DNA from 4 places in the Clostridium sp. B9 genome. Region 1 is predicted to be linked to each of the others. Evidence: riboswitches for the same ligand, from Rfam matches in the RefSeq annotation. Region 1 holds a riboswitch; each other region holds the start of a gene.

The links. A riboswitch is a leader RNA that binds a small molecule or an ion and turns the genes downstream of it on or off. The one in region 1 is predicted to bind S-adenosylmethionine.
Region 2: it holds a riboswitch for S-adenosylmethionine, as region 1 does, so the genes downstream of both, ACQZHJ_RS17410 (O-acetylhomoserine aminocarboxypropyltransferase/cysteine synthase family protein) here and metF (methylenetetrahydrofolate reductase [NAD(P)H]) in region 1, are expected to answer to the same signal.
Region 3: it holds a riboswitch for S-adenosylmethionine, as region 1 does, so the genes downstream of both, metK (methionine adenosyltransferase) here and metF (methylenetetrahydrofolate reductase [NAD(P)H]) in region 1, are expected to answer to the same signal.
Region 4: it holds a riboswitch for S-adenosylmethionine, as region 1 does, so the genes downstream of both, ACQZHJ_RS15865 (Na+/H+ antiporter NhaC family protein) here and metF (methylenetetrahydrofolate reductase [NAD(P)H]) in region 1, are expected to answer to the same signal.

Annotation. Positions count from the first base shown of each region.
Region 1 covers NZ_JBNWKA010000003.1:2,346,905-2,355,165, forward strand. Annotated here, with positions in the region: gene ACQZHJ_RS10455 (alpha-mannosidase) at 1-1,090, opposite strand, end outside; gene ACQZHJ_RS10460 (GNAT family N-acetyltransferase) at 1,364-1,975, opposite strand; gene ACQZHJ_RS10465 (homocysteine S-methyltransferase family protein) at 2,018-2,857, opposite strand; gene ACQZHJ_RS10470 (homocysteine S-methyltransferase family protein) at 2,875-5,223, opposite strand; gene ACQZHJ_RS10475 (methionine synthase) at 5,216-5,884, opposite strand; gene metF (methylenetetrahydrofolate reductase [NAD(P)H]) at 5,893-6,780, opposite strand; SAM riboswitch class I at 6,853-7,083, opposite strand; gene ACQZHJ_RS10485 (lysophospholipid acyltransferase family protein) at 7,242-7,973, shown strand; gene ACQZHJ_RS10490 (alanine/glycine:cation symporter family protein) at 8,018-8,261, opposite strand, start outside.
Region 2 covers NZ_JBNWKA010000003.1:3,849,348-3,857,608, reverse strand. Annotated here, with positions in the region: gene ACQZHJ_RS17435 (YhgE/Pip family protein) at 1-2,009, shown strand, start outside; gene ACQZHJ_RS17430 (N-6 DNA methylase) at 2,136-3,623, shown strand; gene msrA (peptide-methionine (S)-S-oxide reductase MsrA) at 3,620-4,093, opposite strand; gene ACQZHJ_RS17420 (sugar O-acetyltransferase) at 4,115-4,705, opposite strand; gene ACQZHJ_RS17415 (staygreen family protein) at 4,842-5,639, shown strand; SAM riboswitch class I at 5,733-5,841, shown strand; gene ACQZHJ_RS17410 (O-acetylhomoserine aminocarboxypropyltransferase/cysteine synthase family protein) at 5,974-7,260, shown strand; gene ACQZHJ_RS17405 (homoserine O-acetyltransferase/O-succinyltransferase family protein) at 7,261-8,127, shown strand; gene ACQZHJ_RS17400 (homoserine dehydrogenase) at 8,162-8,261, shown strand, end outside.
Region 3 covers NZ_JBNWKA010000003.1:3,342,258-3,350,518, forward strand. Annotated here, with positions in the region: gene nagA (N-acetylglucosamine-6-phosphate deacetylase) at 1-916, shown strand, start outside; partial or broken gene metK (methionine adenosyltransferase) at 1,046-2,222, opposite strand; SAM riboswitch class I at 2,485-2,591, opposite strand; tRNA gene ACQZHJ_RS14795 (tRNA-Tyr) at 2,667-2,752, opposite strand; tRNA gene ACQZHJ_RS14800 (tRNA-Thr) at 2,758-2,833, opposite strand; tRNA gene ACQZHJ_RS14805 (tRNA-Tyr) at 2,861-2,946, opposite strand; tRNA gene ACQZHJ_RS14810 (tRNA-Thr) at 2,952-3,027, opposite strand; tRNA gene ACQZHJ_RS14815 (tRNA-Val) at 3,049-3,124, opposite strand; tRNA gene ACQZHJ_RS14820 (tRNA-Tyr) at 3,129-3,214, opposite strand; tRNA gene ACQZHJ_RS14825 (tRNA-Thr) at 3,220-3,295, opposite strand; gene ACQZHJ_RS14830 (hypothetical protein) at 3,482-4,147, opposite strand; gene yyaC (spore protease YyaC) at 4,252-4,782, shown strand; gene mreB (rod shape-determining protein MreB) at 4,821-5,858, opposite strand; gene spoIIID (sporulation transcriptional regulator SpoIIID) at 5,949-6,200, opposite strand; gene ACQZHJ_RS14850 (peptidoglycan DD-metalloendopeptidase family protein) at 6,275-7,048, opposite strand; gene spoIID (stage II sporulation protein D) at 7,153-8,178, opposite strand.
Region 4 covers NZ_JBNWKA010000003.1:3,531,690-3,539,950, reverse strand. Annotated here, with positions in the region: tRNA gene ACQZHJ_RS15880 (tRNA-Gly) at 1-23, shown strand, start outside; tRNA gene ACQZHJ_RS15875 (tRNA-Lys) at 86-161, shown strand; gene ACQZHJ_RS15870 (pyridoxamine kinase) at 416-1,258, shown strand; SAM riboswitch class I at 1,348-1,511, shown strand; gene ACQZHJ_RS15865 (Na+/H+ antiporter NhaC family protein) at 1,614-2,933, shown strand; gene ispF (2-C-methyl-D-erythritol 2,4-cyclodiphosphate synthase) at 3,070-3,546, opposite strand; gene ACQZHJ_RS15855 (class D sortase) at 3,909-4,562, shown strand; gene ACQZHJ_RS15850 (anti-sigma factor domain-containing protein) at 4,625-5,641, shown strand; gene rluF (23S rRNA pseudouridine(2604) synthase RluF) at 5,658-6,578, shown strand; gene ACQZHJ_RS15840 (alpha/beta hydrolase) at 6,787-7,737, opposite strand; gene ACQZHJ_RS15835 (DUF3298 and DUF4163 domain-containing protein) at 7,840-8,261, shown strand, end outside.

The DNA.
Region 1 (8,261 bases):
TTACCATATCTTGGTGAACTTCATCAATACTACATCCACAGATTGAATCATGAGGATGATTTTGAATTAAGTATTTCCATGATTGAAGTATGAAATCATTCTCGTATTTCTTTCCTTCTAATGCAGCCATAACGCCTAATGGCTCAACATATCTCTCTAAAAGAACTTGTGACTTATTATTCATTTGCTTTAAGTAAAGTCTTGCTGAAGCTGTGTTACATAAAGTCCACCATCCATCAGTAAATTGACCATTTAATTCTCCAGTAACTTCTTTTAAGTCCTTAACTTCTTCTTTGACATCAGCAATATACTCAACTAAATTACTATGAACCAATTCGAAATCAACATCTTCTTTTACATTATCTATGATATCTCCAACATTTGTTTGAACTGGCTGATGATCACATCCGTTCATTAATAATATTTGATTTGTTGTAGCATACATATCTGCTTTGTTTACCCTATCATTTAAGAATTCAACTGCTTCTTTCTTATCTTCAGGAATCTCATTACCATTGCTGTACCAGTTAGCCATAAGTATTCCTAAAACTTCTGATCCGTCTGGTGATTTCCATAAAACTTCTGAATGGTATTCATTCTCTCCAGCTTCTTCAACTTTTTGGTTATCAAATGCTATTGGAGTAATTCCTCTTCCAAATACTGCATTATCAATTCCAAATCCTCTTAATATTTGAGGTGCTTGAGATATGTTACCAAATGAATCTGGGAAATATCCTATTTTAACAGGCTCTCCAAATCTCTTTGCAAATCTCATTCCTAAAAGCATGTTTCTTACATTTGCTTCTGCACTTATTAAGTACTCATCTTGAAGAACATACCAAGGGCCTACATGAAGTCTTCCCTCTTCTATTAATTTCTTTAACCTATCAAACATATATGGCTTTACTTCTAAGTAATCATCTAAAGCTATTGTTTGTCCATCTAAATGGAAGAATTTAAAATGCTCATTATTCTCTAATGTATCTATTAATGAATCCATGAAATCTACTAATTTAACTCTATGTTTTTGAAATGGTATGTACCACTCTCTATCCCAGTGACTATGTGAAACTACGTGTACTTTTTTCATACCTAACCTCTCCCTTATCTAAAGTTCTTTAACTATATCTAGATTATATACGTTTACAACACATTTCTTCAATTTTCAATCTTATATGTTTAGTGGACTTTTTATAGGTTATTTAATTTTTAACCTCTATTTTAATTAATATGCTTTAAATAAGTTTGGATTTATATCTATAAACCAAAACTAGTTAAAAGTAAAAATTAAATATGGATAAATATATTTTTAATAAAAGATAAAGCATATCAAAATAACTTTGATATGCTTTATAAAAACTATTTATATATATTTAATATCATTTTTTATTAATGAATAAACACATATACTAATGTATTCATCTTTACTATTATTATAATAATGTTCTCTTAATACTCCATCCTTATGAAAGCCAAGTTTTTCTGATAATTTAATTGATGAAATATTATTGCTATCTATCATGGCTATAATTCTATTCATATTTAAATTTTCAAAAGCAAAGTTTTTCATAGCTTTAATACACTCTGAAGCAACTCCTTGTCTCCAAAACTTTTTAACTATAGTATATCCAATCTCTGTATTATTAGAGTAAAAGTCTATATTATAAAAGCCTATATCTCCAATAAACTCGCCACTTTCTTTATTGATTATTGCCCATCTTATCCCTTTTTTATTATTATACATTGCCTCAACTTTTCTAAGATAAAAATCTGCTTGTTTTCTTGGATCTGAGACTTCTATTCCTGAATATTTCATGACCTCTTTATCAGAAAATATCTCGATAAAATTCTCCCTATAAATTTCTGATATTTCCTTTAGTATAAATCTATTTGTTTCAATTACTGGAAATTCTCCAAAAATTCTTTCTAAATGATTTTCTAAATTTAATTTTTTCTGTCCACTATTATTCCCCATAAAGATCTCCCCAATTTTTAATTTTAGATTTGCTTTAAATACTTATACTAAATCTCTAAGCTCTCTTATATATTCTGGAGTTGTTCCACAACATCCGCCTATTATTTTCACACCTAATTCCTTAGCTTTTCTAGAAAATTCTTCAAACTCTAATGGACTTTGAGCATACTTTAACTCTCCCTCCACTCTTTTTGGCATACCTAAATTTGCTTTTATCATAATAGGAAGTTTTGTTTTATTCTTTAATATTTTTAATGCTTCTAATATTAGTTCATATTCAGTACAATTTATTCCTAACGCACTTATTCCACTATCATTAAAACTATTACAAAGTTCATCTAAAAATTTTTCTATATCTTTTTTACCTGCTAAAGTGAATGAACATATTATTGGCTTGTTAGTTAATGTTTTAGCTTTATTTACTGCTATTTCACCTTCTTTAATGCTCCCTAGTGTCTCAAATAAAACTAAATCATAAATTTCTTTTCCTACCTTAATTATTCTTTCCGTATTTTCTTCAATTACTTTTTTAAAGTTATCACTATATTCATCTAAGTAATATGAAAGTGGTCCTATATCTAAAGCTAATGAAACTTTATCTCCTGATGCTTTCTTTCCAATTTCAAGAGCATTAGTTACAACCTCTTCTAAAGAATATCCATTCTTTTTAGCATTTATTATATTACACATAAATGTATTGCTTAATATAATTTCAGCTCCTGACTCTATATACTCTTTATGGATTTCTTCTATTAACTCTTTATTATGAAGATTTAATATTTCAGAAGATGTTTTTCTCAAATCAACGCCTGCTTCCATAAGCTTAGTTCCCATAGCTCCATCAGCTATTATAAAATCTTTTTGTAAATCTAATTCTTTCATCTCTAATGTTCTCCCATCTATTTCTTAAATATATGTTTTGCTATTTCTACAGCCTTATTGGCATCCTTAGCATAAAAGTCTGCTCCTATTTTCTTTGAATATCCTTCTGTCAAAACTGCTCCACCAACAAAAACCTTAGTTTTTAAGCCTTCTTTTTTGAGAATTTCAATTGTATCCTCCATACTTTTAAGAGTTGTTGTCATCAAAGCACTTAATCCTAAAAGTTTAACTTTATGTTTATGACAAGTCTCAACTATTATTTTAGGCTCTACATTTTTCCCTAAGTCAATGATATCATATCCATAGTTTTCTAATATTACCTTAACGATATTTTTTCCTATATCATGTATATCTCCCTTTACGGTAGCTAAAACTATTTTTCCTTTTGAAACTTCTCCTCCCTTAAAATCAATAGAAGATTTAATAACCTCAAAGGACTCCTTAACAGTTTCTGCTGAAGCTATTAATTGGGGAAGAAATATCTCTTCTCTCTCAAACTTTCCTCCTACTATATCTAGGGCAGGAATTAAGTAACTATTTACTATATCCATCCCTTCTTTCTCTTTTAATAATTCCTTAGTTTTTTCTTTTGCCTCTCCCCTTCTCCCTTTAATTACTATATCTTTTAAGTCTATAGAAGCTACTACTTTTTCTTCACCCTTTTTCTCTTCTTTATTTTGAGAATAATGCTCTATATATCTATTAGCCCCTTCATCAATTCCACTTAAAAGTTCATAACCTCTAATAGTTTTCATTATCCCCTCTTTATTAGGGTTTACTATTGGAAAATCTAGTCCTTCATTTAGAGCTATACCTAAGAAGACCTCATTTATATTTTCTCTATTAGGAAGTCCAAAGGAAATATTAGAGACACCCATAGCAGTTTTAACTCCAAGCTCTTCTTTTATTTTTCTAAGAGCATCTAAAGTTTCTCTTACTTCCTTTTGATTTGTAGCAACAGTTAATACCAACGGATCTAGTATTATATTATCCTTGCTTATTTCATAAGCTAAGGCTTTATTTATTATAAACCTTCCTATTTCTAACTTTTCATCACAGGTTTTAGGTATTCCCTTATTATTTAAAGTTAACCCTACAACCATAGCTCCATACTTTTTAACTAAAGGAAGTATATTATCTAACACCTCTTCTTCTCCATTAACAGAGTTCACTATACACTTTCCATTATAATATCTTAATGCTTCCTCTATTACATTAGGATCTGATGAATCTATTTGAAGAGGAGTATCTAAAATACTCTGTAGCTCTTTTACTATCTTAACCATCATGTATTTCTCATCTATTTCAGGTATTCCTACATTTACATCTAATATCTTAGCTCCTGCCTCTACCTGTTCTATCCCTTGTCTTACTATATAATCAATCTCCTCATTTATTAAGGCCTCTTTAAATCTTTTTTTACCTGTAGGATTTATTCTCTCTCCAATTATAGAAATTTCATTTTCTCCCTTAGCTACTAAGGATGGTGTGCAAACTCCACCTACATTTACTTTTTCTCTCTTTTTACGTCTTATTCCTTTTAGCCTACTGGAAATCTCATTTATATACTCTGGCGTTGTCCCACAACATCCTCCTATATAACTCACACCTAATTCAACAAATTTCTCTGCACATTCTCCAAAAGCTCTTTCATCAACTTTATAAATAAGTTCTCCACTTTCTAAGCTTGGCATACCTGCATTAGCTTGTACTATCACTTCTAAGTTTGTTGAGTTTACTATTCTTCTAACTATATTCTCCATTTCTATTGGACCTAAAGAGCAGTTTACTCCTAAAGCATCTACACCTAAGCCTTCTAAAGTCATTGCCATACTCTCAGGAATGCATCCTGTAAATGTTCTTTCATTTTCTTCAAAGCTCATAGTACAAAAAACAGGTAAATCTGAATTTTCCTTTGCAGCAAGTATGGCAGCCTTAGCCTCATATAGATCACTCATAGTTTCTATAAGTATTAAATCTACTCCATTTTTCTTTCCCACTACCACCTGCTCTTTAAATATTTCATAAGCCTCATCAAAACTTAAGATTCCCATAGGTTCCAAAAGTTCCCCTATGGGCCCTATATCTAAAGCAATTTTAACCTCCTTATTTCCTCTTGCCTTCTTTGCTATATCTACCCCTTTTGTTATAACCTCTTCTAAACTAAAGTCTAACCCCCTTAACTTTTTTCTATTTGCTCCAAATGTATTTGTTGTTATAATATCTGCTCCAGCTTCAATATAGCTTTTATGAATCTCTAATATAACCTCTTCATTCTTTATATTAAAAAGTTCTGGATTTTCTCCAACCTTTAATCCCATTTTTTGAAGCATTGTTCCCATAGCTCCATCAAAAATTTTAATCATAGCATTTCTTCCCACCTTTTCTGTAATTACATTTATTATAGAAACCACATTGCTCACAACTTCTAATATTTTTATTATTTTTAAACTTACTTACCCCTATTATTGCCGTAACTGATTTTCTTGGAATTAAAATATTACTCTCTGTGACATTTAATCCAATAGTCCTTGATGCATCCACAAGTTCTAAAAAATCCTTTTGAAACTCTATTGGAAAATCTCCATAACCAGGACTAAATCTTCCTCTTGTGAATTCCTTATTAGCTTTCACTTTTTCATCTATAGAATTTTCTATTTCATCACAAACACCTTCTATAGCAGCTGTAGAGCAAGCATCTAAAACTAAAGCTTTTAATAAATCTACCTTCCCATATCTTTTAATAGCCTTTTCTACTTCATATCCTAATGTAACTCCAATTAAAATAACTTTGTAGCATCCCTTTAAATATTTTTTTATAGAGATACCTAATAAATTCTTATTTGTATCCTTTATTTCTAATCCTACCTCATTTTCTTCTATAGTGTATTCTCTATAAGCTACCCTATAATCAACCAACTCCCTACATTCTTCCATACATTTACAAATTAAATCTAACTCCTCCACTTCACCTTTTATGCCTAAATATCTAATAACCTCTTTTTTATCTATATTATTAATCTTCATTTTGTTCCTTAAGACACCTCTTCCTTTTTATTGACCGAATCTATAATATTTCTTGTTCCGCTAACTATATTCCGTGCAACATATGAGTTATTCATTGTGTATAAGTGTACACCTCTAACTCCGCTAGATATTAAATCTATTATTTGCTCAGTTGCATAAGCTATTCCAGCATCTCTTAAAGCTTCTTTATCATGTTCATACTTATTTACTATCTTCATAAACTTCTTAGGGAATCTTGCTTTGCAAAGGGATAATATCCTCTCTATCTGTTTTTTATTTACTACAGGCATTACTCCCGCTTGAATAGGTACATTTATTCCCTTTATCTCACAATATTCTAAGAATTCAAAAAAAGTATTATTATCAAAAAATAACTGAGATATTAAGTGTTCTGCTCCTGCATCAACCTTTCTCTTTAAAAAATCTAAATCTACCTTTCTATTAGTTGCCTCTGGATGAATTTCTGGATAGCATGCTCCTCCAATATTTATCCCTTTAAAATCTTTAATATGTTTTACTAAATCTATGGATGAATCATAATCTGAAACTATATCATTTAATCCCTTATCTCCTCTTAAAGCTAAAACATTCTCTATACCACTATTCTTTAAAGCAGTCAACGTATCCTCAATATCATTTCTTTTAGCACCTATACAAGTCAAATGAGCTAAAGCCTCTAATTCATACCTATTTTTAATAATAGAAGCCAACTCTATAGTTCTATTGCTTTTAAAATTTCCACCTGCTCCATAAGTTACACTTATAAAATCCGGTCTAAGTTCCTGTATATTTTCTAAAGTATTATATATATTTTCTATGGGAGTAGTTTCTTTGGGTGGGAAAACCTCAAATGATAAAACAAATTCCTTCTTATTAAATATCTCTTTAATTTTCATAATATCCCTCCTAAAATAAAAAATGCCTAAAGGAAATAATCCTTTAGGCAAAAATCGCTCATTATAATTTTGTACTTATCTCTCAGTAAACCTGCAGGATTTAGCACCAATATAGTTTCATAGCAATGGTTAAAGATAAGTATTAAACATTATATTTAAATTAATTATATACAGACTTAATAATATTAAATTTATCTATAAATTGTATAAAGTCTATATCAATACTTAAAATATTGTTGCAATTATAAAACTATTGGTTGCTGGGTTTCACAGGGCCAGTCCCTCCACCTCTCATGATAAGAAATTATTCTATTTTGGTAAATTATAGTATAAGTTTTCTCATAAGTAAATATTTAATATTTTTTTATTATTATAAATTTTTACTAAGCAATATATTTGATATTTTTTTCAAACTGTTATAATATTACTTAGTAACTAGTAATGTTAAAGGGGAGAAATATATGTTTAGATCTATATATTGGTATGGTAAAGGCTATACTTGGACATTAATAAAGTCATTACCTGATGTTAAGAAAATAAATAAATTAGAAGAAGAAGGTAAATTAGAAGAGCGTGAAGAATATATTTATAAATGTACTAGAGGTATAGTTAAGAGCTTCTTAGACCATGCCAACATTAAAGTACATGTAGAAGGTCAAGAAAACATTCCAGAAGGACCAGTTCTTTTAGTTGGTAACCACCAAAGCAATATGGATATCCCTGTAGTTATGTACTATATTGATAAACCAAAAGGATTTATAGCAAAAAAAGAACTTGAAAAAATGCCTATATTAAAACACTGGATGAATTTTTCAAGAGGTATTTTTATAGATAGAGAACATCCTAAAAAAGCTATGGCTGGTATATTAGAAGGAATAAAATACTTAAAAGAAGGATATTCAATGGCTGTTTTCCCAGAAGGAACAAGAAGTAGAAGTAGTAAAATGGGAGAATTTAAAGCAGGTAGCTTTAAATTAGCAACTAAATCAAAGGTTCCAATACTTCCATTTACTATTGATGGAACATATAAAGTAATGGAAGCAAACCATTATTTCATAAAGGGTGGTCAAGAAGTTAACTTATATATTCATCCACCTATTTATACAGATAAACTTACTAAAGAAGAACTTGCTGCACTTCCTAAAAAAGTTGAAGATATTGTTAGAAGTAAACTTCCAAACCAAGGAAGATAACAAAAAATCCATGAGCCTAAAAAGCTCATGGATTTTTATTTATATTAATTCAAAACAGTTCCTTGTAATTCTACCTTAGCCTCACTTAAAGACTTTTCTTTAAAGAATTCCTCTGTTTCTTCTATAACTACTTTTCTAAGTCCTATAATACCTACAAGGTTTGGTATCGCCATTAATCCATTTACTATATCTGCAACTATAAATATTAATGTTAATGGAAGGAATGATCCTACACCAACTAAAGTTATATATAGTATTCTATAAGGTTTTATAGCCTTTACTCCAAAT
Region 2 (8,261 bases), 1.5 Mb from region 1:
CAGGAAATTTACCAGTAGCTGTAGTTAATAATGACCAAGGAACTGAGGTTAATGGTGAAGAGGTTAACGTAGGTAAAGAGATAGTTGATGAACTTAAGAAAAATGATGCCATAGGATGGCAATTTGTAGATAGCTGGCAAGGGAATTATGGATTAAATGAAGGTGACTATTATGCAATGATAGAAATTCCAGCAGACTTTTCAGCTGGATTAACTAGTTTAACTACTGGTAATCCTAAAAAGCCAGATATAATATATAAAGTTAATGAAAAGACAAATGCTATAGCAACTAAGATAACTGATGTTGCTAAGGATGAGGTAACAAAAGAAATAAAGGCTAACTTTGTAGATACTGTAAATAAAGAAGCTTTTGATATGTTGAATAAACTTGGTGGAAAGCTTGAGAGTAATAAGCCGGAAATTTTACAAATAAGGGACACGTTGGAAAGTGCAAATAGTAGCTTAAAAGAAATTCAGAATTTTGTACAAAAAGCCAATGGTGATTCTGAGAGTTTAAGTAATTATTTAAATAGTGTAAAAAATGATTTACCCAAAGTAACAGAACAGATTAATAATTTACAAGGCACAATAGAGGCTAGTAAAAGCCTTATAACATCAACACAACAAACTGTAAGTTCAGTTTCAAATAGTTTTAGCAATGATGTTATACAAATGCAGTCAATGAATCAAGAGTTACAAAGCTTGCTTTCAAAGCTTAAAGAGTTAAACAATTCTATGGATACAGCAAAAATGATTGAAACTGTAGATAAGCTAATAAGTACAACTGATTCATTAAATAAAATTATTGCAACAAATATAGAATCATTAGAAAAAATAAATTCAGTTAAGCCAAATTCTTCAATAAGCAATTTAATAGAAATGCTTAAGAAGAGTCAAAGCTTAATAGCACAAGAAAAAGAGCAATTAGTTGCTTTAAAAACTGCTTTAGGAAATGGTGAAAGCAAAGAAAATATAGCAAAAGCAATAGAGTCTATATCAAATATAAGTAATGAAATGAGTTCATCATTGATTAATGTATCAAATAATTTTTACAGCAATGGAGTTCCAGCTTTAAATACTATAGGAAGCTCATTAAAAGGTGGGTTAGATACTGCAAACTCAGTTCTAGAAACAACTAGAGTTGTGGTTCCACAGTTAAATGCATTAGCTACATATGGAATAGCAAGTAGTGATGTTGCTAGTAAGCAAGCAGATCAAATTTCAGGAAAGCTTAATGAGTTTCAAGATGAGATAAGTAAGCTTATAGAAAAGACATCAGGGTTAACAGAAGAGAATTTAAATAACTTAATAGATTTAATGAAAAAGAATCCAGATGAAATAGCTTCATTCATATCATCTCCAGTAAGTGTTAAACAAGAAGAAGTATATGATGCAGGGATATTTGGAGTTGGACTTACACCATTTTATACTGTTTTAGCAATTTGGGTTGGTTCACTTTTATTAACATCATTATTAACAGCAGAGTGTGAAGATTTTGAGGATGGAACGAAGTTAAATCTTTTACAAAAACACTTTGGTAAAATGTTATTATTTCTATCAATATCTTTAATACAATCAATTATAATTGTTTTAGGAGATATATACATATTAGGAGTAAATCCAGTTAATATGCCACTTATGTTCTTCTTTGCAATACTGAGTTCCATTGTATTTACAGTAATTATATTTACTTTAGTATCTGTATTTGGAAATATAGGTAAGGCAATAGCCATAGTAATTATGGTATTCCAAGTTGCAGGAGCAGGTGGAATTTATCCAATACAAACAAACCCTAAAATATTTGAGGTTTTACAACCTTTATGGCCATTTACTTATGCTATAGATGGGTTTAGAGAAGCAATAGCAGGACCAATGTGGGATGCTGTTAATAAAGATATAAAAGCACTTGGAATATTCTTCATAGTCTTCCTTTTAGGATGTGTTCTTAAGAAGCCATTCCATAAGATAACTGAGTTCGCTGAACATAAATTTAGAGAAGCAGGATTATAAAAAAGAGAGTAAAGACTTGTGTCTTTACTCTTTTTATTTTATAAATGTATACATGTATTAAAATTTCCAAAAAATACGTGGTAAAATAAAACAAGGAAAAATTTTCTTGTTAATGCGAGGTTTTTTATGGGTAGAAAAGAAAAGTGTTTGTATAAGCGTGTTAGCATAGAACACAAAAGCATTATTGATGTTAGGGAAATTGGGTATTATGCTACACCTGCCTTTGTTGCGAGATATATAGGAAGAAGAATGTGGGAAATAAACAGTAAGGGAAAAACACTTTTAGATCCATGTTGTGGAAAAGAGGAGTTAACTAGTTATTTTAATGACTTAGGGGTTAAAACTCTAGGAATGGATTTAATAAGATATAAGGAACACTATAGTTGTGAGTTCAAGAAAAAAGATTTTATAAGTTATTATTGCACTCATAAAAATACTAAGGAGTGGGAGTATGATTATTATATTGCAAACCCACCATACAATTGTCATGAAGTTGATTTTATAAAAAAGAATAAGGAATATTTAAAGGGATTTTTTCAAGAAGTAGGAGTTCATAATATGTATAGCATGTTTATATATGCGATTATAGACAAGGCTAAAGAGGGAGCTATTATTGGACTTATAACTCATGACTCATTTTTCTCAGCAAAGAACCATAAATCACTTAGGAAAAAAATAATAGATGAATGTTCAATAGAAGAAATAACTATGTGCCCAAGAGAACTTTTTCATAATCAGGGAGCTGATGTTAGAACAAGCATAGTTATTTTAAGAAAAGGAAAGAAATATCAAAAAAAAGTAATTGTGAATAATAGGGCTAAATCAATGTGTGAGTTTAGAGAATTACTTAAAAAGAATTTAGAGGGAGAGTATAGTGAGAATTTATATGGAATTGATGAAATTATCCTAAATGGCAAGAAAGATAATTTAGAATTTCTCATAGAATGTCCAAAAGATATAAGAAGGCTTTTTAATAACATTAGATTAGGAGAATGCTTTAAGTGTGTAACTGGTATATCTACAGGAAATGATAAAAAATATTTATCTAAAAATAAAGAGGGAGTTTTTAATATACCTTTTTATAAGAATCCAGGTAAAGATAAATTTTATACAGAAAGAGTTATTTACTTGCATGAAGATTTTTTGAACATAGAAAAGAATGTTGAAAACTTTAATGTTAGAAATAAAAAATTACTATATAAGCCTGGGTTAACATGTTCATCAATTGGAATTGAGTTTGCAGCTTGTATATTGCCAAAGGGAGCAACATTTGGTGTGAACCCTAATATAATATGTGAAACAGAGGATATGTGGTGGCTTTTAGCCTATCTAAATTCATCCTTAGTGACTTATATGGTTAGAGGGGCTTTGATAAGAAGCAACATGATAACTTCAGGATATGTATCTAGAATTCCACTCTTAGACTTTAAGGATAAAGAAAAAGAAGAACTTCGGGTTTTAGCTCAGAAAGCCTATAAAAATAGACGAGCTAATTTAACAATAGCTTATGAGCTAAGTTGTATAGATAATATAGTCAGTCATGCCGCTAAAATATCAAAGGACTCCGAAGAGTTTATATTAACTTTTAAAAAGAATTTAGTTCATGCAACTTAATCTAATCTTATGTGGCAATAACCATTAGGATTCTTTTTAAGATATTTTTGATGATACTCTTCTGCTTTATAATAATTCTCAAGTGGTTTAACTTCTGTTACAACCTTTTTTGAATAGAATTTTTGAATGTTTTCTTTACTTTCTAAGATTTCATTTAAGTCAGAAGAGTCAACATAATAAATACCTGTTCTATATTGACTACCAACATCATTACCTTGTTTATTTAATGATGTTGGATCTATTATAGTCCAAAATTCATTTAATAAAGAAGTTAGTGGTAAGATGGTTTCATCGTAAGTAACTGCACAAACTTCAGCAAAATAAGTATTTTTAGTACAGATTTCCTCGTAAGTAGGATTTTCTGTACGACCATTTGCATATCCAACTTCTGTAGCTACAATTCCATTTATTCTTGATAGAAATTCTTCTACTCCCCAGAAGCACCCGCCTCCAAGCACTATTTTTTTCATTAGATTTACCCTCCAAAATAGTTATCCTTGAACTTTAATTTCTTTTATAATTCTTGCTGGATTCCCACCTACTAAAACATTGTCAGGGACATCTTTAGTAACTACAGCTCCAGAAGCTACAACTACGTTATTTCCTATGTTTACACCAGGGTTTATAGTTGAATGTCCACCTATCCAAACATTATTACCTATTGTTATTGGTTTACCAAATTCAGTTTTCAACCTTTCAATAGGATCTAATGGGTGAGTTGCAGTATATAAATGAACTCCAGGAGCTAAGAAACAATTTTCTCCTATAGTTATTTTACAAACATCAAGCATTACACAATCAAAATTTGCATAAAAATTATTTCCTACTGAGATGTTATAGCCATAGTCACATTTGAAGTTTGGTTCTATATAAATACTTTCTCCAGTTGAACCAAATAAATTCTTTAATATAAGACTTCTCTCTTCAAAAGTCTTGTCCATTTCTTCAATATTATCAGGAAGATTTAAATTATTAAATTTTTGAAATAAAACCCTAGCCTTAAATCTATCTCTAACTAATTCAGTATCTCCAGGGTTATAAGGTAATCCGTTTATCATTTTTTCTTTTTCTGTCATTACCATAAAGCACTCTCCTTTGTAGTATTATTCTCAAGTTAATTCTACCAATAAGGAAAATTTTTTTCATTAGCTTATCATAAATATAATCAAATATTCATATAATTAATGGCTAATAGTATTATTTTTGAGGTGTTAGGTTATGTTTAATCCTAGAAGGTTAAGTGTTGAGTTTAGAACAGGGATTACAGATGAAAAGCCTGTAGAGGGAAGAAAATATACATTGACTCATTGTGATGAAACTGGAGAATTATTTCTCACAGTTGCGTTGACATATGCATATGATAAGATAAATTCAATGAAAAGAGACGAAGTTTTTGGAGAATGGAAGAGAGTAGATAAAAGATTTATATTTAAGATATATGTTTATGTAGATGGAAATGGTGGAAAAGCTGATGCTGCAAAAAGAGAAAGAATTTTTAGAAAAGAGTTACCACTTGCTTTATCTGCTATAAAGTATGGAGATAGAAAATTCTTAGAAGACAATAAGAATTTATTAGATAGTCCTATAATAGTTAGATTTATATCAGCTTATGATGAGTTTAATAAGATTGAGAATTATGGAACATTCAGAAATTATAATATAAGAGTTGATGAAACTCGTTTAGAAGGTAATGAGACTAAAGAAGAGCTTTATAAGCAAGAAAGTATTCTAGACGATAATGATCCATTTATAAACACTTTCATAGTAACTATTTTAAATCCTTATATTAAAGAGGAAGTAGTTAAGCTTTATGAGAAAGATGTTTACTATTGTTTAAAGGATGTTGAGCTGTTAGAGGTTGCTAAGATGGATACTGAAAACAAATGTGAAATGAATTATAAAGCATATGTTGGAGTAAAAGTCGGAGAAAATCAGCCACTATATAATAATTTTATAATTGAATTTTTTATTACACCTACTGGCATTTTGACAAAGAGTGTTAAAAATCCTAGATAAAAAAACTTTAATGATTTAATTAGTGGATAATATTGAATTTAGTGATTTAATACATTATAATTGGTTTAAAATTAAAAAATCGTGTTTATACATCTTTTATTAAGAATGGTGGAGGGACTGGCCCGATGAAGCCTAGCAACAGCTGATTATCATAAATCAGAATTGTGCTAAATCCTGCAGGAATAATCCTGAGAGATAAGAGATTATAGGTATATTTGTGTAGTTTTTTATTATGCATTTACAGCTATTTCTTTATCTTTTGGATAGGGAAATAGCTTTTTTATTTGGGGATATAATTTTAAAAGATGTATTAAATAAAAGGGGGCATTTAATAATGGGTAACAATTTTAGTAAAGAAACATTATGTATAAGGGGCGGGTTTAATCCTGATTCAGGAGATCCAGTAACTCAACCTTTAGTTCAAAGTACATCTTATAAATTTGAAAACTGTGATCAAGTTGCGAATCTTTTTGACTTAAAGGAAGCAGGGCATATATACACTAGAATAAGTAATCCTACAGTTAGTAATTTAGAAGAAAAGTTTGTAAGTCTAGAAGGTGGAGTTGGCGCAGTTTGTGTATCTTCAGGTCAATCAGCTACTTTACTAGCAGTTTTGAATATTTGTAAGGCTGGTGAACATATAGTAGTTCTATCAACTGTTTATGGAGGAACATTCAATCTTTTAGGAGTGACTTTAAAAAATTGGGGGATTGAAACAACATTTATATCACCAGACTGTAGTGAAGGTGAATTAAATGAAAGTATTAAAGATAATACAAAACTTATACTTGGAGAGAGCTTAGGAAATCCATCCTTAAGAGTTTTAGATATGAAAAAATTCTCTAAAGTTGCAAAGAAAAGAGAAATACCAATAGTGATAGATAATACTGTTGCAACACCTTACCTATTCAATCCTTTTGAACATGGAGCTAATGTTGTGGTTCATTCAACAAGTAAATATTCAGATGGTCACTCTCTGGCATTAGGAGGAATAATAGTTGATGGAGGTAATTTTAATTGGGAAAATGGAAAATTTCCATGTCTAGTAGAACCTGATGAGAGTTATCATGGAGTTAAATATGTTGAAACTTTTGGAAATGCTGCATATATAACTAAACTAAGAGTTACACTACTTAGAGACTTAGGATGCACAATTAGTCCATTTAATGCATATTTAACTAATATTGGATTAGAAACTCTTCATCTGAGAATGGAGAGACATAGTTCAAATGCATTGGCATTAGCAAAATATTTAGAGCGTAATGATAATGTTACTTGGGTTGATTATCCACTATTAGAATCTCATAAGGATTATGAATTTGCTAAAGAGTATTTAGTTAAAGGGGCATCTGGACTATTATCTTTTGGAATAAAAGGTGGTATAGAGGCAGCAAAGAAATTTATAGATAATCTAAAGTTAGCTCAATTAGTTGTTCATTTAGGTGATGTTAGAACAACCCTTCTTCATCCAGCTAGTACAACTCATAGACAATTATCTTCAGAAGATCTTGTTAAGGCTGGGGTTACAGAGGATTTAATAAGAGTTTCAGTTGGAATAGAAGGAATAGATGATATTATAAATGATTTTGAGCAAGCTTTTAATAAATTAGGTGATGAGTAAATGAGTTTATATTTAAAAACTTTGGAGCTAGAAGGAATCAAAACTTTAAACTCTAAGGAAATCTTTCTACAAAATGAGGCATATGATAATAAAAAACGAATTGGAATACTAAACTTAATGCCATTAAAAGGAGAGACCGAGGGGCATATATTAAAAATGTTATTAAGTTCTAAGGAAGAAATATTTGTTGATTTTATAAGGATTAAATCTCATAAATCAAAGCTTACATCACAGGAATATTTGAATAAAAATTATAGTACTTTTAATGAGCTTAAGAATAAATTGGATGGAGTTATAATAACAGGAGCACCACTAGAAACTTTAGAATTTAATGATATTTCATATAAAAATGAGTTAAGAGAAATAATTGAGTTTCTAAAGAATAATAAGCGACCAACCTTCTATATTTGTTGGGGTGCGCAAATGGCTTTGAATTATATTTATGGGGTTAGAAAAATCAATGTTAATAGTAAAATATTTGGGGTATTTTCTCATGAGGTTTTATTAGAAAATGAAATTTTAAAGGGTATAGAAAATGGTTTTAAATGTCCTCATTCAAGGCATTCAACCTTATGCAAAGAAGATATTATAAAAGATTCAAGGCTTAGGGTTTTAGCTGAAAGTGAAATAGGAGAGTATAGCTTATTAAAAGGAAGCTATAATGATTATTATGTTTTGGGGCACTTAGAATATGATAAGGAAGTTTTAAAGAATGAGTATCTAAGAGATAAGAATAAAGGGGCAAATATAGAACTTCCTAGAAATTATTTCCTGGGGAATAATATAGAAAATGAAATTATATTTTCTTGGGAAGAAACAGGAAAAAGAATATATAAAAACTGGATTAATTTTGTGAAAAATAATTAAAGCAATAAGTAATATTCTAAGGGGGATTTATTTTATGAAGAATATAAAGATAGCTTTGCTTGGCCTAGGTAATGTTGGTAGTGGGGTTTGGAAGATATTTAATGCTAACAAAGAAGAGATTGTTAAAAGGTCAG
Region 3 (8,261 bases), 1.0 Mb from region 1:
AATTTCAAAAGTTATAGTTAAACATGGTACTACTTCATTCTTACCAACAACAATGACAGTTGCTGCTGAAGATGTATGCCAATCAATGAAAGCTATACACAAAGCAAAAACTGAAGGAACTGACGGTGCTAATGTTTTAGGTGCTCACTTAGAAGGTCCATTCATAAGTCCAAGTGCTATAGGTGCACAAAACCCTGATTTCCTAATACCTCCAACAAAAGAGAACTTTTATAAGTTAGTTGGAGAGCATGAAGACGATGTTGTTTCAATAACTCTTGCTCCAGAAATAGATGGTGCTAAAGAACTTACTAAATTCTTAAGCGAAAAAGGAATAGTAGTTTCAATGGGACACACTAAAGCAAATTATGAAGAAGCTATGGAAGGAATCAAGTGTGGATGCTCACATGCTACTCACTTATTCAATGCTATGACTCCATTTACTCATAGAGAACCTGGTGTTGTAGGTGCTGTTTTTGATAGTGAAATAACTACTGAAACAATATCAGATGGTATTCATATAGCATATCCAAGTTTAAGAGTAGCTTATAAACAAAAAGGAACAGATAAGATGTTATTAATAACTGATGCTATGATGGCTTGTTGTATGCCTGATGGAATGTACTCACTAGGCGGTCAAGATGTTGAAGTTAAAAATGGAGCTGCGAGACTATTGACTGGTTCATTAGCAGGTTCTATCTTAACTTTAGATGTTGCAGTTAAGAACATATTCAACAATACAGACTATCCACTAAACGAAGTTATTAAAATGGCTACTTATAACGGAGCTAGACACTGTAAAGTAAATGACAGAAAAGGATTAATCAAAGAAGGCTACGACGCTGACTTAATACTTTTCGATGAAAACATAGATATCAAATATGTAATAGTTAACGGAAAACTAGTTCACCAAGCATAGAAAAAAATACCTACTAGATTAATTTCTAGTAGGTATTTTTCTATTTCGCTTTATTTTTAAATCACATAAACTTCAATTAATAATATATAAAGAACCAACTAAGGAATTCTTAATTGGTTCTTCTATATATTAAAGATTTTTCTTTATTTCTTCAACTTTATTTAAGTTTTCCCATGGAAGTTCAACATCTGTTCTTCCGAAATGTCCATAAGCAGCTGTTTGCTTGTAGATTGGTCTTCTTAAATCTAAGTCTCTTATTATAGCTCCTGGTCTTAAATCAAATACTTTGTTTATTATATTAACTATTTCAGCATCTGATATTTTTCCTGTTCCAAAAGTATCTACGATTATTGATACAGGCTTAGCAACACCTATTGCATATGCAACTTGAACTTCTAACTTATCTGCAACACCTGCAGCAACTAAGTTCTTAGCTACCCATCTAGCTGCGTAAGCTGCTGATCTATCAACCTTAGTTGGGTCTTTTCCTGAGAAAGCACCACCACCGTGTCTTCCATATCCACCGTAAGTATCAACTATAATTTTTCTTCCTGTTAATCCAGCATCCCCTTGAGGTCCCTCCAATAACGAATCTTCCTGTTGGGTTAATGTAGTACTTAGTTTCTTCATCTAATAACTCAGCTGGTATAACAGCTTTTATAACATGCTCCATTAAATCCTCTTGAATTTGCTCTTGAGTAACTTCTGGTCCATGTTGAGTAGATATTACTATAGCATCTATTCTAACTGGTTTATTATCTTCATACTCAACTGTAACTTGAGTTTTTCCATCTGGTCTTAAGTAAGGTAAAGTTCCGTTCTTTCTTACTTCTGTTAATCTTCTTGATAATCTATGAGCCATAGCGATTGGAGCTGGCATAAATTCTTCTGTTTCATTTGTAGCAAAACCAAACATCATACCTTGGTCTCCTGCTCCAACAGCGTCTATGTCAATTTTCTCACCTTCTCTTGACTCTAGAGCCTCATCAACCCCCATAGCTATATCTGAAGATTGCTCATCTATTGTAGTCATAACTGAACAAGTTTCACAGTCAAATCCATATTTAGCTCTGTCATAACCAATTTCTCTAATTGTTTCTCTTGCTATCTTAGGAATATCAACATAACAATTAGTTGTTATTTCTCCCATAACCATTACTAATCCTGTAGTAACAGCTGTCTCACAAGCAACTCTTGCATTTGGATCTTTATCAAATATAGCATCTAAAACTGCATCTGAAATTTGATCACATATTTTATCTGGATGTCCTTCTGTAACTGATTCTGATGTAAATAATCTTTTCATGTTTATATCGCTATTCTAACGTCTTTAGAATAGCTTATTCACCCCTTTCATATATCTTTTATTTAAAAACCCTAAATATTCTTACTAATTCATAAATTATTCTATCCAATTATTTAAAACAATATCTCTAATTAAACTGTCTAATAAAAACCATAATTTAATGCGCGCTGTTAAAAAATATTTTTTTATTAAACAAAAAAATCTCTTCTTAATCCTTTTATAGATTTAAGAAGAGATTCTAGTTATACACTAAATTTATCTTCTCTCATCTTGTAAAGAATTTTCTTTACCGGAATTGGCACCGTGGTGATTGCTCACTGGTTGCCGGGTTTCATAGGGCCTTGTTCCCTCCACCTCTCTGGATAAGAGTATATAAATACTAAATATTCTATTTTAATTCGATATTATTTTAAATAAAGAGACACTTTGATAAGTGTCTCTTGCTGGTGGTGGAAGAAGGATTCGAACCTTCGAAGTCGTCCGACAACAGATTTACAGTCTGCCCCCTTTGGCCACTCGGGAATTCCACCACATTTGGAGCTGATGATCGGACTTGAACCGATAACCTGCTGATTACAAGTCAGCTGCTCTGCCAATTGAGCCACACCAGCATAGTGTTTAATATTTTATTTTATAAATGGTGGTGGAAGAAGGATTCGAACCTTCGAAGTCGTCCGACAACAGATTTACAGTCTGCCCCCTTTGGCCACTCGGGAATTCCACCACTTGTGGAGCTGATGATCGGACTTGAACCGATAACCTGCTGATTACAAGTCAGCTGCTCTGCCAATTGAGCCACACCAGCACATTTATTAAATTTATTTAATGGTGGTCGCAACAGGGATCGAACCTGTGACCCCCTGCTTGTAAGGCAGGTGCTCTCCCAGCTGAGCTATGCGACCTTATTGGTGGTGGAAGAAGGATTCGAACCTTCGAAGTCGTCCGACAACAGATTTACAGTCTGCCCCCTTTGGCCACTCGGGAATTCCACCACTTATGGAGCTGATGATCGGACTTGAACCGATAACCTGCTGATTACAAGTCAGCTGCTCTGCCAATTGAGCCACACCAGCGCATTTATTTTTTTCTGTCGTTTTGGCTCACCGCCAATCGACAAGACTTAGTATATATTGTTACGCTGTTTATTTCAAACTTAATTTAAGGCCATTTAAAGCTATTATGTTAACTTATTTTTAATTTACTTTTAATTTCTATTATTTACTCCATTTTGCACTAGTTATTATTTTGCTTTATTTATATTAAATATTGTTCTCTATTAACTCAATATTAATATATGGATTCATTACTTCTTTAATGAGATTATAATCATCATCATCCAATTTATTCTTTAATATCTTAAATATATCTACTGCAGCACCTAATTCATCACTTCTTTTTACATGTTCTAACAAAACTCCATAATCTACAATACTTAAATTTTTAGCTATTGATAAAAGTTTTAATTTATCACTTCTCTTTATTCTTGAAGGTATAGAAAATTTATCTACCTTAAATACTTCTAAACTCTCCTCCTCTTCTTCTAAGGAATAATTACCTTTATTAGAGTAATCTCCTTCCACATCATTTATAATATATTCTCTATCTTTATTTACCTTAGATTTATTATTTATCTCATCGCCACTTTCCTCTTTATCAATTATATCTTTCCTGTTACTACTATCTTTTTCTAAATCATTATTTTCAGTTTCATTATCAATATCTCTAACATTTTCACTAATTATATTTTTCTCTATTTCTTTTATTATTCTATCTGTGTCTAATTCTTGTTCTACAAATTCATTTTTTAATTTTCCATCATTAATTTCTTTACTTAAATTAAATCTTGCGCTTGTACTCCAAAACATAATTCCAACTGTTACTGTTGTTAAAAATAAGATTACAAAAGTGAAAAACCTCTTATTCATTTAAGACCACCTCCTGTCTTAATAATTGCCTTTTAAAATCTTTTTTATACTCCTCTTTAATATTTACTCATTTACTCTCATATACTTTATCAGGAGGTGAGATATTGAAAAAAATTAAAACCTATTATGAAAATTATTTGGCTTATTATGAAATATCAAACTTTTTAAAAGATCATATTAATGAAAAAACATTAATAGTGTGTATAGGAACAGATAAATGTATAGGTGATTGCTTAGGTCCTTTAGTTGGAACACTCTTGAAGAAAAAGTTTTTTCCACTTGAGGTACTTGGAACATTAGATTCACCAATACATGCTTTAAACCTTGATAAGAAAATAACAGAAATATTAAAAAAATATCCTGATCATCATATAATCGCAATAGATGCCTGTTTAGGAGATTCTAAATCAATAGGAGAAATCCATACACGAAATGAACCAATTCATCCTGGAAAGGGTGTTGGCAAATCTCTAAGAAGTGTTGGAGATGCTTCAATAATAGCAATTGTTGATTCTTCTGAAAATATAGATTCTTTCACAAGCAGACCAATTAGACTTAACTTTATAATGGACATGTCTAACGTTATAGTTGATGCACTAATTCATGCTTATTACTTAGCTATGAAAAAAAAATAACCATATATCTCTTAAATATAAGAGATATATGGTTATTTTTATTCATCTATTAATTTAACCTCTAAGTCATCCATACTTAAATTTATTTTTTCAAATGTTTTTAGTACTTTTCCAGTACCTTCAGCAACACAATCTACAGCATCATCTGCTATACGAACCGTAACTCCAGTTCTCTCTTCTATAAACTTATCCAATCCATTTAAAAGCGAACCTCCACCAGTCATCAGAATACCTTCTTCAATTATATCCGCAGCCAACTCAGGTGGTGTTTTTTCTAAAACTGAATGAACAGCTTCACCTATTATGTTAACATCATCTTTTAATGCAAGTCTAAGTTCTTCACTATCTACTGTAATTATTCCTGGTAGACCTGTTACTAAATTTCTTCCCTTAACCTCTATAGATTCATTTCTATGTCCTTTTACAACTGTAGCAACTTTTATTTTTAGTTCCTCTGCAGTTCTTTCACCTATCATAAGCTTGTATTTACTTCTAACAAACTTTATTATAGCCTCATCGAACCTATCTCCAGCTACCTTAACAGACTCTCTTATAACTATTCCACCTAATGATATTATAGCTATATCTGCAGTACCTCCACCAATATCAACAACCATATGACCACTTGCTTTAGCTATATCTAAACCGGCTCCAATGGCAGCTGCTAATGGTTCCTCTATTAAATAAACATTTCTAGCTCCAGCGCTTCTAGCAGCATCTATTACTGCTCTTTTTTCAACCTCAGTTGCCTGACATGGTATACAAACCATTACTTTTGGTGCTGAAACTCTTTTATTTCCAATACCTTTTTGAATAAAATACTTTAACATAGCCTCTGTCATTTCATAGTCAGAGATTACTCCATTCCTCATTGGACGTAATGCTACTATGTTACCTGGCGTTCTTCCAATCATCTGTCTAGCTGCTTCTCCAACTGCTAAGACTTTATTTTTATTTTTATCTATGGCTACAACTGACGGCTCTTTTAATACAACACCTTTGTCCTTCATATGAACTAGGACAGTAGCCGTTCCAAGGTCTATACCCATATCTGTACCTTTTCTCCAAAACCACATATTTACACTCCCTAATATATAATAAAATTATTATTTGTCAATTATAATTATACATAAATACTAACTTTTATTATATAAGGAATATTTTTATCATTCAATAACTTTATACTTTAGTTTTGTAGCTTTTCCACCTCTTATATGTCTCTCAGCCTTATTTAAATCCAATATACTCTTTGCTTCTTCTGCAATATCAGGATTTATTTTAGGTAATCTCTCAGTCATATCCTTATGTATAGTACTTTTACTTACACCAAAAACTTTAGCAGTTTTTCTTATAGTAGCTCTTGAATAAATAATGTATTGAGCTACTTCTAAAACTCTTTCCTCGATATAATCTTTCAAGAACTTCGCCTCCTTAAATATCTCTTATTATTTAATCAGCTGCTAATTTAGCAGCTGATTATTATAACTTTTTATTATTCCTTAACTGGAATGTCCTTTAAATATTTTTGAGGATCTACAGGTTCTTTAGAATTTTCCATATGGAACATTAAATAATTCTTAGATACTCTATCACTTGGACTATTTTGAATAGTATTTCCAACTTTTCCTATAGGAGTACCTTTTTTAACTGTATCCCCTTCTTTTACTTTTATTTCTGAATCTAAATTGGCATAAAAACCAACAACTCCATTTTGATGTTCTATTTTAACGAAACATCCTTCTTTTGAATTTCCTTTTCCAGCTTCGACAACTTTACCATCGCCAATCGCTAACACCTCTGCCCCGTCTGCTACTTCTATATCTATTCCTTTATAAACAGATGCACTTTGTCCTGATTCATTTAGTCTTGGCTCTAAGTTGTATCCTCTAGTTATAACACCATCCTTAACCGGAGCTATAAAGCTAGTACTTTGATTTGAAGTTGCCACAGCATTCCCTTCATTGTTAGCTTCTGGCTTAACTTCTTCCTCTTCCTTAATGTTTTCAGCTTCGTTTGTTGTTTCCTCTTCATTTTCATCAGTATTATTATCAACTAATTCTGCATCATCAAATGTATTTCCACTTGTAGCACTATCCTCATTAGGATTATCTATATTATTTTCTGCTACACTTTCCTCCACCGTATCGTTAGCACTCTTGTTTGCTACAACTACACCTACAGTAGCTATAAGACATAAGCAAACAAATAGAACTACATAAAAACCATCCTTTTTGATAAATCTTTTTAATTGTTCTTTTTTATTCATTTTCAACACCTCCGTTACTAATTCTGTCCATTTATCCTAAATTAATACACTTTAATAATTATTTTTATAAAAAAAAGTGAGTAATTTAAAATTACTCACTAATACTATTTATACATCAAAGTCTTATTACTTTTTTTAACCTCTGATCCTATAAAATAATGTTCTAAGATTTGCTGATACTTACTCCCCTCTTTGGCCATTACATTTGCTCCCCACTGACTCATTCCTACTCCATGACCATATCCTAAACAATTAATAATTACTTCATCCGAATTGAATTCTAAACTAAAATTAGCTGAGTTCAATCCAAATATCCTTCTAAAATCAGTACCTTTAACTTCTTTATTTCCGATTTTTATATAATTTACGGTATTACCATTATTTCTACTCATAACTTCTACGCTTGCCTCAATTTCACTATTAAACTTTATATCAGGAAATGCAGCTTTTAGCTTACTTTCAAACTCTTTAATTGAAAGCTTAACCTGGCTTTCATACTTAGGTGATACCTCTTCTCCAGGACTATTTACAGATTTCAAATACGGAACATCCTCTGAAAACACACTGACTGCATCCTCCGTTTTGCCTGAACTTGTTGAGAAATATTGAGGATATCTTATTATTTCATCATTATAAGATAGTACTTCCATCTTAGTGTCATCAACTGCTTCTTTTACCTTCTTCAAATTATTCTTCCCCTCTTCACCCCAAGCTTTAATCTTTTCATTAATATCTGTATATACTTGACAATGCGTGGTATCACAAATATCACCCTTATCAGTATTTGAACATCCTACAATCATTTTATTTATTGCATATGTCCTAGCTAATACAGCTTGTGCCTTTAATGCCTCTTCATCAAAACTAGCTGGCATCTCACTAGATACAACTGACAAAACATATTCTTCTAAAGGTATGCTCTTAACCTTATCTTCACTAGATATGTAAACATCAACTTCCTTTAAATCCACAACATCTTCAAGCCTTTTGCTACTCTTAACAACCTCACTCTCTTTTCTTAGCTCAACATCACTGGCACTCAAAAAACCAAAAGATATAGGTATTATAAATATACACAACAAAACTACACCAACAAAACTTATAAGTTCTATCAATCTTTTTTTTCTCATATTTCCTCCTAAAACTTTGCTACAGTTATGTATATGCATATTATTCATAAACTCGAACAGAACCTAAATTTTTTTCCAATAAA
Region 4 (8,261 bases), 1.2 Mb from region 1:
TTCGATTCCCGGTACCCGCTCCATTTTTTAACTATGACTGTAAATTTATTCAATAATAGTTAAGAAGTTAAATAAAAGTAAATATGCACCATTAGCTCAGTTGGTAGAGCACCTGACTCTTAATCAGGGAGTCCAGGGTTCGAATCCCTGATGGTGCACCAAGCATCGCTTAACTTAAGCGATGCTTTTTTTTATAAAAAGATATTACTTTAGATAAAGTTATATAGATCTTTTTATGAAATAACATCTAATTTTCAATAATATTTTATTTTAAGTGAGTAGTTATTTTCAGTTATATCTTAAGACATAACTTTGAAGGGGATATAATAGAATCGATACATTTGATATAACTTTAAGTAAACAATATAATATTAAAGAATAAAATTTTTGTGGATATTTGAAGGGAGATAAATATATGAGACCAATGAAGAAGGTAGCTGCAATACATGATATTTCATGTTATGGAAGAGCAGCTTTGGCAACTATAATTCCTATATTATCTTCAATGGGAAATCAAGTTTGTCCACTTCCTACTGCAGTATTATCAACGCATACAGATGGATTTGGAAAACCAGCTATTAGAGGATTAAGTGATTTTATATATGAAACAAAAAATCATTGGAAAAAACTAAATTTAGATTTTCAATGTATATATAGTGGATATTTAGCAGATCCAAAGCAAGTTAAATTTGTTGAGGATTTTATAAAAGATTTTAAAGAAAATGATACTTTAGTGGTTATAGATCCAGTTATGGCTGATAACGGAAAGTTATATGATGGAATGGATGAAAAAATGATTGATGAGATGCGAATCTTAATAAAAAGTGCAGATATAATAACTCCAAATATAACAGAGGCTACTTTACTTTTAGGAAGAGAATACAAAGAGGATTTAACTAAGGAAGAAGTAAAAGATTTCTTAATTTCTTTGAGTAAATTAGGTCCTAAAATAAGCATAATAACAAGTGTTCCTAGCATAAAAGGAAAAGAATATATTGATACTGTTCTTTATGATAAAGAGGAAAATATGTTTTACACATATTCTCATAAAAAAATAGATGCTTTTTATTGCGGAACTGGAGATGCTTTTGCTTCACTTTTAATTGGTGGAGTATTAAGAGGCGAATCTATAGAAGAATCTCTGGGAAAAGCTTGTGATTTTATAGCTGAAGCTATTGAATATAGTGAACAATTTGACTATCCACCAAATGAAGGAATAGCTTTAGAAAGCTTATTATATAAATTAGTAAACAAATAATCATTAAATGAATAAAATGTTAAAAAGTGCAAAATATCATTGACATTGAAAAAGTAGCATGATACTATTTAGAAAATAAAATTTAATAAATCTTATCAAGAGAGGTGGAGGGACTGGCCCTGTGAAACCCAGCAACCGGTAATTCTTTGCGGTTAAACTATACTGATTTTAAAAAGTTTAGATTCAGTAATATTTTGTTGTGCAAAGATTTATAGCGGTGCTAAATCCTGCGGTAGAAACTGAGAGATAAGAAAACGAATCTGTAAGAATAATAACTTCTATCTAAGGATAGGAGTTTTTTTATTTTGTAGGATAAATAAAGATAGGTTTATTAAATAGATTAGGAGGAGAGAAAATGAAAAAAGAAGGTAAATTTTCAGCATTATTACCATTAATAATTTTTGTAGCAATCTATTTAGGAACTTCAATTTTGATGAAGGATTTTTACTCAGTATCTGTTTTAGTTCCAGGAATAATAGCAGCTTTAGTTGGTATTTTCATGAATAGAAAGAATGGAATTGAGAAGAATATAGAGACTTTTTGTAAGGGGGCTGGAAACAGTAATATAATTTTAATGTGTCTAATATTTATATTAGCAGGCGCTTTTGCAGAAGTAGCAAAGAATATGGGAGCAGTTGAATCAACTGTTAATTTAGGATTATCAATATTACCTCAAAACATACTTATAGCAGGTATATTCCTAATAGCATCATTTATAGCTATATCCTTAGGAACATCAATGGGAACAATAGCTGCTATAGCACCAATAGCTATGGGGATAGCAGAAAAAACAAATATAGGATTACCTTTGATTGTTGGAGCAGTAGTCGGTGGAGCAATGTTTGGGGACAATCTATCAATGATTTCTGATACAACAATAGCAGCTACTAAAACTCAAGGGTGTGAAATGAGAGATAAATTTAAGGTCAATTTTAAAGTTGTTTTACCAGCAGCAATCTTAGTTGTAATAGCTTATGCTTTCCTAGGAAGTGGAGCAGATGTTTCTATGGCTGGAAACTATGAGTATAGTTTAATAAAGGTTGTACCTTACTTAGGAATATTAGTAGCAGCATTAATGGGGGTTAATGTAATAGCTATATTATCAGGTGGAATAGTTTTAGCTGGTGGAATAGGATTTTTAACAGGATCTATGAGTATTAAAATATTCTTTGATTCAATTTCAGCTGGGGTTGCTGGAATGAGTGAACTTATATTAATTTCAATAATAATTGGGGGAATTGTTGAAATTATAAAAGAGAATGGCGGAATAGATTATGTGTTAAATTTAGTTACTAAGAGGATTAATGGCAAAAGAGGGGCAGAATTTGGTGTTGGTTTATTAGTAAGTTTAGTTGATGCATGTACAGCTAATAACACTATAGCTATAGTAACAGTAGGACCTTTAGCTAAAGATATTTCAGATAAGTATAATTTAGATTCAAAAAGAGTTGCAGGAATATTAGATATGTTTTCATGTTCTGTTCAAGGAATAATACCTTATGGAGCACAATTAATGTCAGCAGCAGCTTTAACTGGATTAACTTCATTTGAAATAATGAAATTTTTATTCTATCCTTACTTAATGGGAATAAGTGCAATAATATTTATAGCATTTTTCCAAAAGAAAGAAGTTACAGTACCAAGTGCTGACTTAGATGTTGCAGTAACTCAATAATTTTATAGCAATAAGCACTTAAAGGGGATAATTATATATGGAAAAAACTGTGGATAAGATTTGGGGCAATCTTATCCACAGTTTTTTATTTTAGATTATGTTTTAAGTAAGTGTTGATTTAAAACATAGTCTTATTTTATATTTGTTTAGTTATAAGACAAATACTTTGAGAAGATATACCTTCACCTGAACCAGTGAAGCCAAGACCTTCTTCTGTTGTAGCTTTAACATTTATTTGATCTAAATCTATTTTTAATGCTTTAGCTATATTTTCTCTCATTTTAGGAATATGCGGAGCCATCTTAGGTCTTTGAGCTATTATTGTTGCATCTATATTTGAGATTTTATAATTATTTTTATATAAAAGTTCACCAACAAACTCTAGTAATTTTATGCTATCTGCACCTTTATATTTGGGATCAGTATCTGGGAAGTGCTTACCTATATCACCAAGGGCAGAAGCTCCTAAAAGTGAATCCATAATAGCATGTAATAAAACATCTGCATCAGAGTGACCTAAAAGCCCTTTTTCATAAGGGATTTTAACTCCTCCAAGGATTAAATCTCTTTTTTCAACAAGTTTATGTACATCGTACCCCATACCTATTCTCATCTTAATCACCTCTTTAAAATATGGCTTTGTTTTAAGTGAGTGTTGATTTCTAATTATATCTAGAAAGTAACAACGGTTTAAAACAGAGCGTTAAATAAAATACTTTATGATTAATTATATAGAATTATAAATCTCATATCAAAGTCTAATATATTATATTTTGATATGAGATTTATTAAGTTACATTAAAAAAGAAAATTTGTTTGTAACAAAAGCAGTATTATATTAAAGTAAAATTAGTTTATGGGCATAAATCAAATAATTGTAAAAGATATATTATACCTCTTAAAATTTTATATAGATATAATATGTGCTATGGTATAATAAAAGGGCAAAATTAAATAGAAAGGGTGTATTGAGAAGTGTGGGGAAAAATTAGAAATATTCTAGGAATTTTTCTGATTGTTGTTGGAGTAGGTCTTATAGGTGTAACCATTTGGATGAGATACGATACTTATAAGCAACAACAGGCTGTATTAGAAAGTTTTAAAAGCTTAACTTTTGATGTTCCTGAGGGTGAAGAACAAGAAGATGCTAAGTTGAATGAAGAGGGAACAGCGAAAGAAAAACTTAATGCTAATGCAGAAGAAGCAAGTACTAAAAAACCTTCAAAAGCCAAACTTGAAGAGGGTGATGGGATTGGTATATTAAGTATTCCTAAGATTGATTTAGAAATAGGAATAATAGAAGGTGTTAGATATGAAGACATAAAATATGTTGTTGGACACTTTCCAGGAGCGCCAATGCCAGGTGAAAAAGGTAATTTTGCAATAGCTGGTCATAGAATGTCTTACTTTGGAGAAGCTTTTAAAGAAATTGATAAGCTTGAAAAAGGGGACAAGGTTTATGTAACTTATAATGGTAAGAAATATACTTATGAAGTAACTGATATGTATCAAGTTACTCCAAGTGAAACAGAGGCTTTAAATCCAACTGATGATGCCACTATGACTATAGTTACATGTACTATTGATGCTAAGAATAGAGTAATAGTAAAAGGAAAATTAGTAGAATAAGACTGGGTTTTTGCCTTAGTCTTATTTTTTGTAAAATATATAAATAAAGGAGTTTGGAGAAGGTGAGTGAAGTAACTTTCAGACGAGATAAGTATATTTTTTCAAGTAGAAATATTAAAAAGAATTTAGATAAGGCTGCTTTGAAAAAAGAAATTTCTGTTTTCTTAAAGGAGCTAAGAAGTTTTAAAGTTGATATTAAAAATTTAACTTCTGAATTTTATAATATTGAAGAAAGAAATTTAATACTTAACATAGCATATTACTTGGTAGATGAGGAGGTTCTCTTAAGAAAGATTCTAAATAGAAGAGAACTAAGTACAAAAGTTATAGCCAAAAAAACTGGATTTAGTAATGAAAAGATAGTTAAATGGTCAGACTATATAATTGCATATATGATTTTACTATATAGTGCTGACTATACCAATTTGGCAACATACTTAAATATAACTTTTAAGGATTTAGAAGCTCTTGCAGTTATAAAGGGTTCTAATGGAGAAGAGGTTATTTATAAAGGTTTAGTCATTAAAGAGGGCAAAAAAAGTACTATAATAATGACTAAGGATGGTCAATTTGTAAGAATAAAAACAAGATGTGAAGATAAAGTTGGAGAAGAGCTTTCTGGTAAGGAAAAGAAGACTTTAAAGCATTATAGAAAAATAATAGTAAGTACAATATTAATATTAGCTGTACTTATTGGAGGATATACATATATCTATAAGCAACAAGAAACTACTATTTTAATACAAGGAACTTCTAAGGTGAAATTAGGATTAAATAGATTTGATAGAGTAGTTTATAGTTATTCTCCTACTGAAAAAGGAAGAATATTAGTAACGGAATTAGATTTAGATAACTATAAATTTGAAGAGGGTATGATTGCAGTCTTAAAAGGTTTTGAGAAAGAAGAAATGATGCCTCCAAATAGAGTTGTTAATGTTTATATAACAGGAGAAATGGTTGATACTGTTGATTTAAATAAGGTTATGGAATATGTAGATCAAGTTAATAATGACAAGATACCTACTAATAACTTTAAAATAAAAATAAATAATTCAGGATATGAAAAGAAAAATAATTAGGAAAGGATTATTTATAGTGAGTAAAATAGCTAAAAAGAACAATAGAAAAGAAAGAAGCTTTTCTAATAAACCAAAGCAAAGAGGAGATAAAAGATCTCAAAGTAAAAAGAATACTGAGCAAAAGCCAATAAGCAAAAGTAAGCCAAAGTTTGCAAAGAAGGCTTCAGAAAAGAATACAGTCATTATTTCAAATAAGAGTGAAGTAAGAGATGAAGTAAGATTAAATAAGTACATAAGTGAAACTGGAATCTGTTCTAGAAGAGAAGCTGATAAGCTTATAGAACAAGGAAGAGTAAAGGTTGATGGAGTTAAAGCATCAACAGGAACTAAAGTTTCAAAAGGGCAAGTTGTTTCAGTTGATGGAAAGCCATTAAAGGTTGACAATGAGTTAGTTTACATAGCTTTAAACAAACCCGTTGGAATAACTTGTACTACTGAAAGTAAAGTAAAAGGAAACATAGTTGACTTTGTTAATCATGAGAAAAGAATTTTCCCAATAGGAAGATTAGATAAGGATTCACAAGGATTAATTTTCATGACTAATGATGGTGATATAGTAAATAAAATTCTAAGAGCAGGAAATAATCATGAAAAAGAATATGTTGTTACTGTAGATAAACCAATAACTGATAGTTTTATAAAAGGTATGAGTAATGGAGTTCCTATATTAGGCACAGTGACAAAGAAGTGTTTTGTTAAAAAAGAAGGTAAATTTGTTTTTAGAATAATATTAACTCAAGGATTAAATAGACAGATTAGAAGAATGTGTGAGCATTTTGGATATGAAGTTAAAAAATTAGAAAGACTTAGAATTATGAATGTAAGCTTAGGGAAACTAAAAATGGGCTCATGGAGATATTTAACTAGAAAAGAGTTAGATGAAATAAATAGACTTACATCATCTTCAGTAAAAACAGAAGAGGCATCAAGAGTTTAAACTTAGAAAGAGTATAAATAGATTGCAAAAAGGATTATATTTCTTTAATTCTATTTATACTCTTTATTTTTTTATAACTATTTTTATTTGACTTTATTTTAAACTAGTGTTGATTTTGGAATAGACAATAGAAACGCTTTGCGAAGTTAAGTAAGTCTTAAGGCCTAGCTAAAATCAACACTCACTTAAAACATAACAACTATTAGGGCTATAGCTCTATTCCTTGAAGGGATAGGGCTTTTTCTATGAAGGAAATTACTTTTTCTTCGTAAAGTTTTTTGTTTACTTCAAGAGCTTCAGCGTGAGCGGCTCCTTCTACTAGATAAAGTTCTTTATACCCAGTTGTTTTTGATTCAAATAGATCTATGGCCATATACCAAGGGACAAAATAATCTTCTTTTCCGTGAATAAACATCATTGGAAGTTTAGATTTTGAAACTATATCTATAGGGACTACTTGTCTCATTGAGAATTTTGCTTTAGCTTTCATGAACCAATCTGCAAAAAATAAGCCGGGATATAACAGTTTTCTAACTAGATTGTTTTTGAAAGTATGGGTTATTTGAAACTTAGAAAGTTCAAAGAAATTTGAATAACCACAGTCTTCTATAGCAAATTTTATGGAATTACTTAATGGAAGAGTCTCCATAACAGTTCCAGCACCCATTGATTCTCCATGAAGTCCTAATATTATATCTTGTCCAAATTTGGACTTTAAGTATTCAATCCACATATTTAAATCATACTTTTCAAAGAATCCAAAGGAAGAATATTTCCCTTCACTTTTACCATGTCTTCTTTGATTTATTATAAGTACATTAAATCCATGTCTATAAAAAATGTCAAAGTATTTTAATGAACCAACATAACATATAGAAATACCATGAGCTAAGATAATAAATTTATTTGTAGGTTTTTCATTCATTATTAAAGTTGCTTTTAAGTTCAAGCCATCAAAAGATTTTAGTGTTATTTCTTCTTTTTCAGCAGAATCATATAATTCTTTGTCAAAAAGTTTTTTCTTAATATAAGTGTTGCAACTTTTGTCTATATCATGAAGCTTTCTTGTTACAGTTGATTTAAAAATATAGATTCCTACAGCTGAAAAGAAAGCTATAATAAGGACTAAAATAATGGCTAATAAAATAATATATTTCATATTTATCCTCCTTAATAAATTTTTCTGAAATTAAACTCTATACATAATTATATCATCTAAGAGAAAAATAATATAAGCTAACTATGAATTGGAGGTATAATTATGCGATTTAAGAAGTTCTATATAATATTTATATTGATTTTAAGTTTTTTTGCAACTAGTGTTTTGGCAGAAAATTTAAATAAGGTAAAGGTTATAGAAAAATCTATTGAAGAAAATACAGAGAAATATGAGGTGAAAGTAAAATATCCAGTGATTGTAGAAGGAAATGAAGAAGTTCTAAACAAAATAAATAATAGAATAGAAAAATATACTTTGGATTGGATTAATGATATTAAGCTTTTAGGTGAAGAGTATAGTAAAGAATATGAAAAGACAGGCAGTGAGATGCCTAAGATGGAGGCTTATAGTCTTTATGAAGTTTATGATACTGAAGACATAATAAGTATTCCGGCTACATACTATCAATATACAGGTGGAGCACATGGATTAACAACTAAATTAACATATAACTATGATTTGAA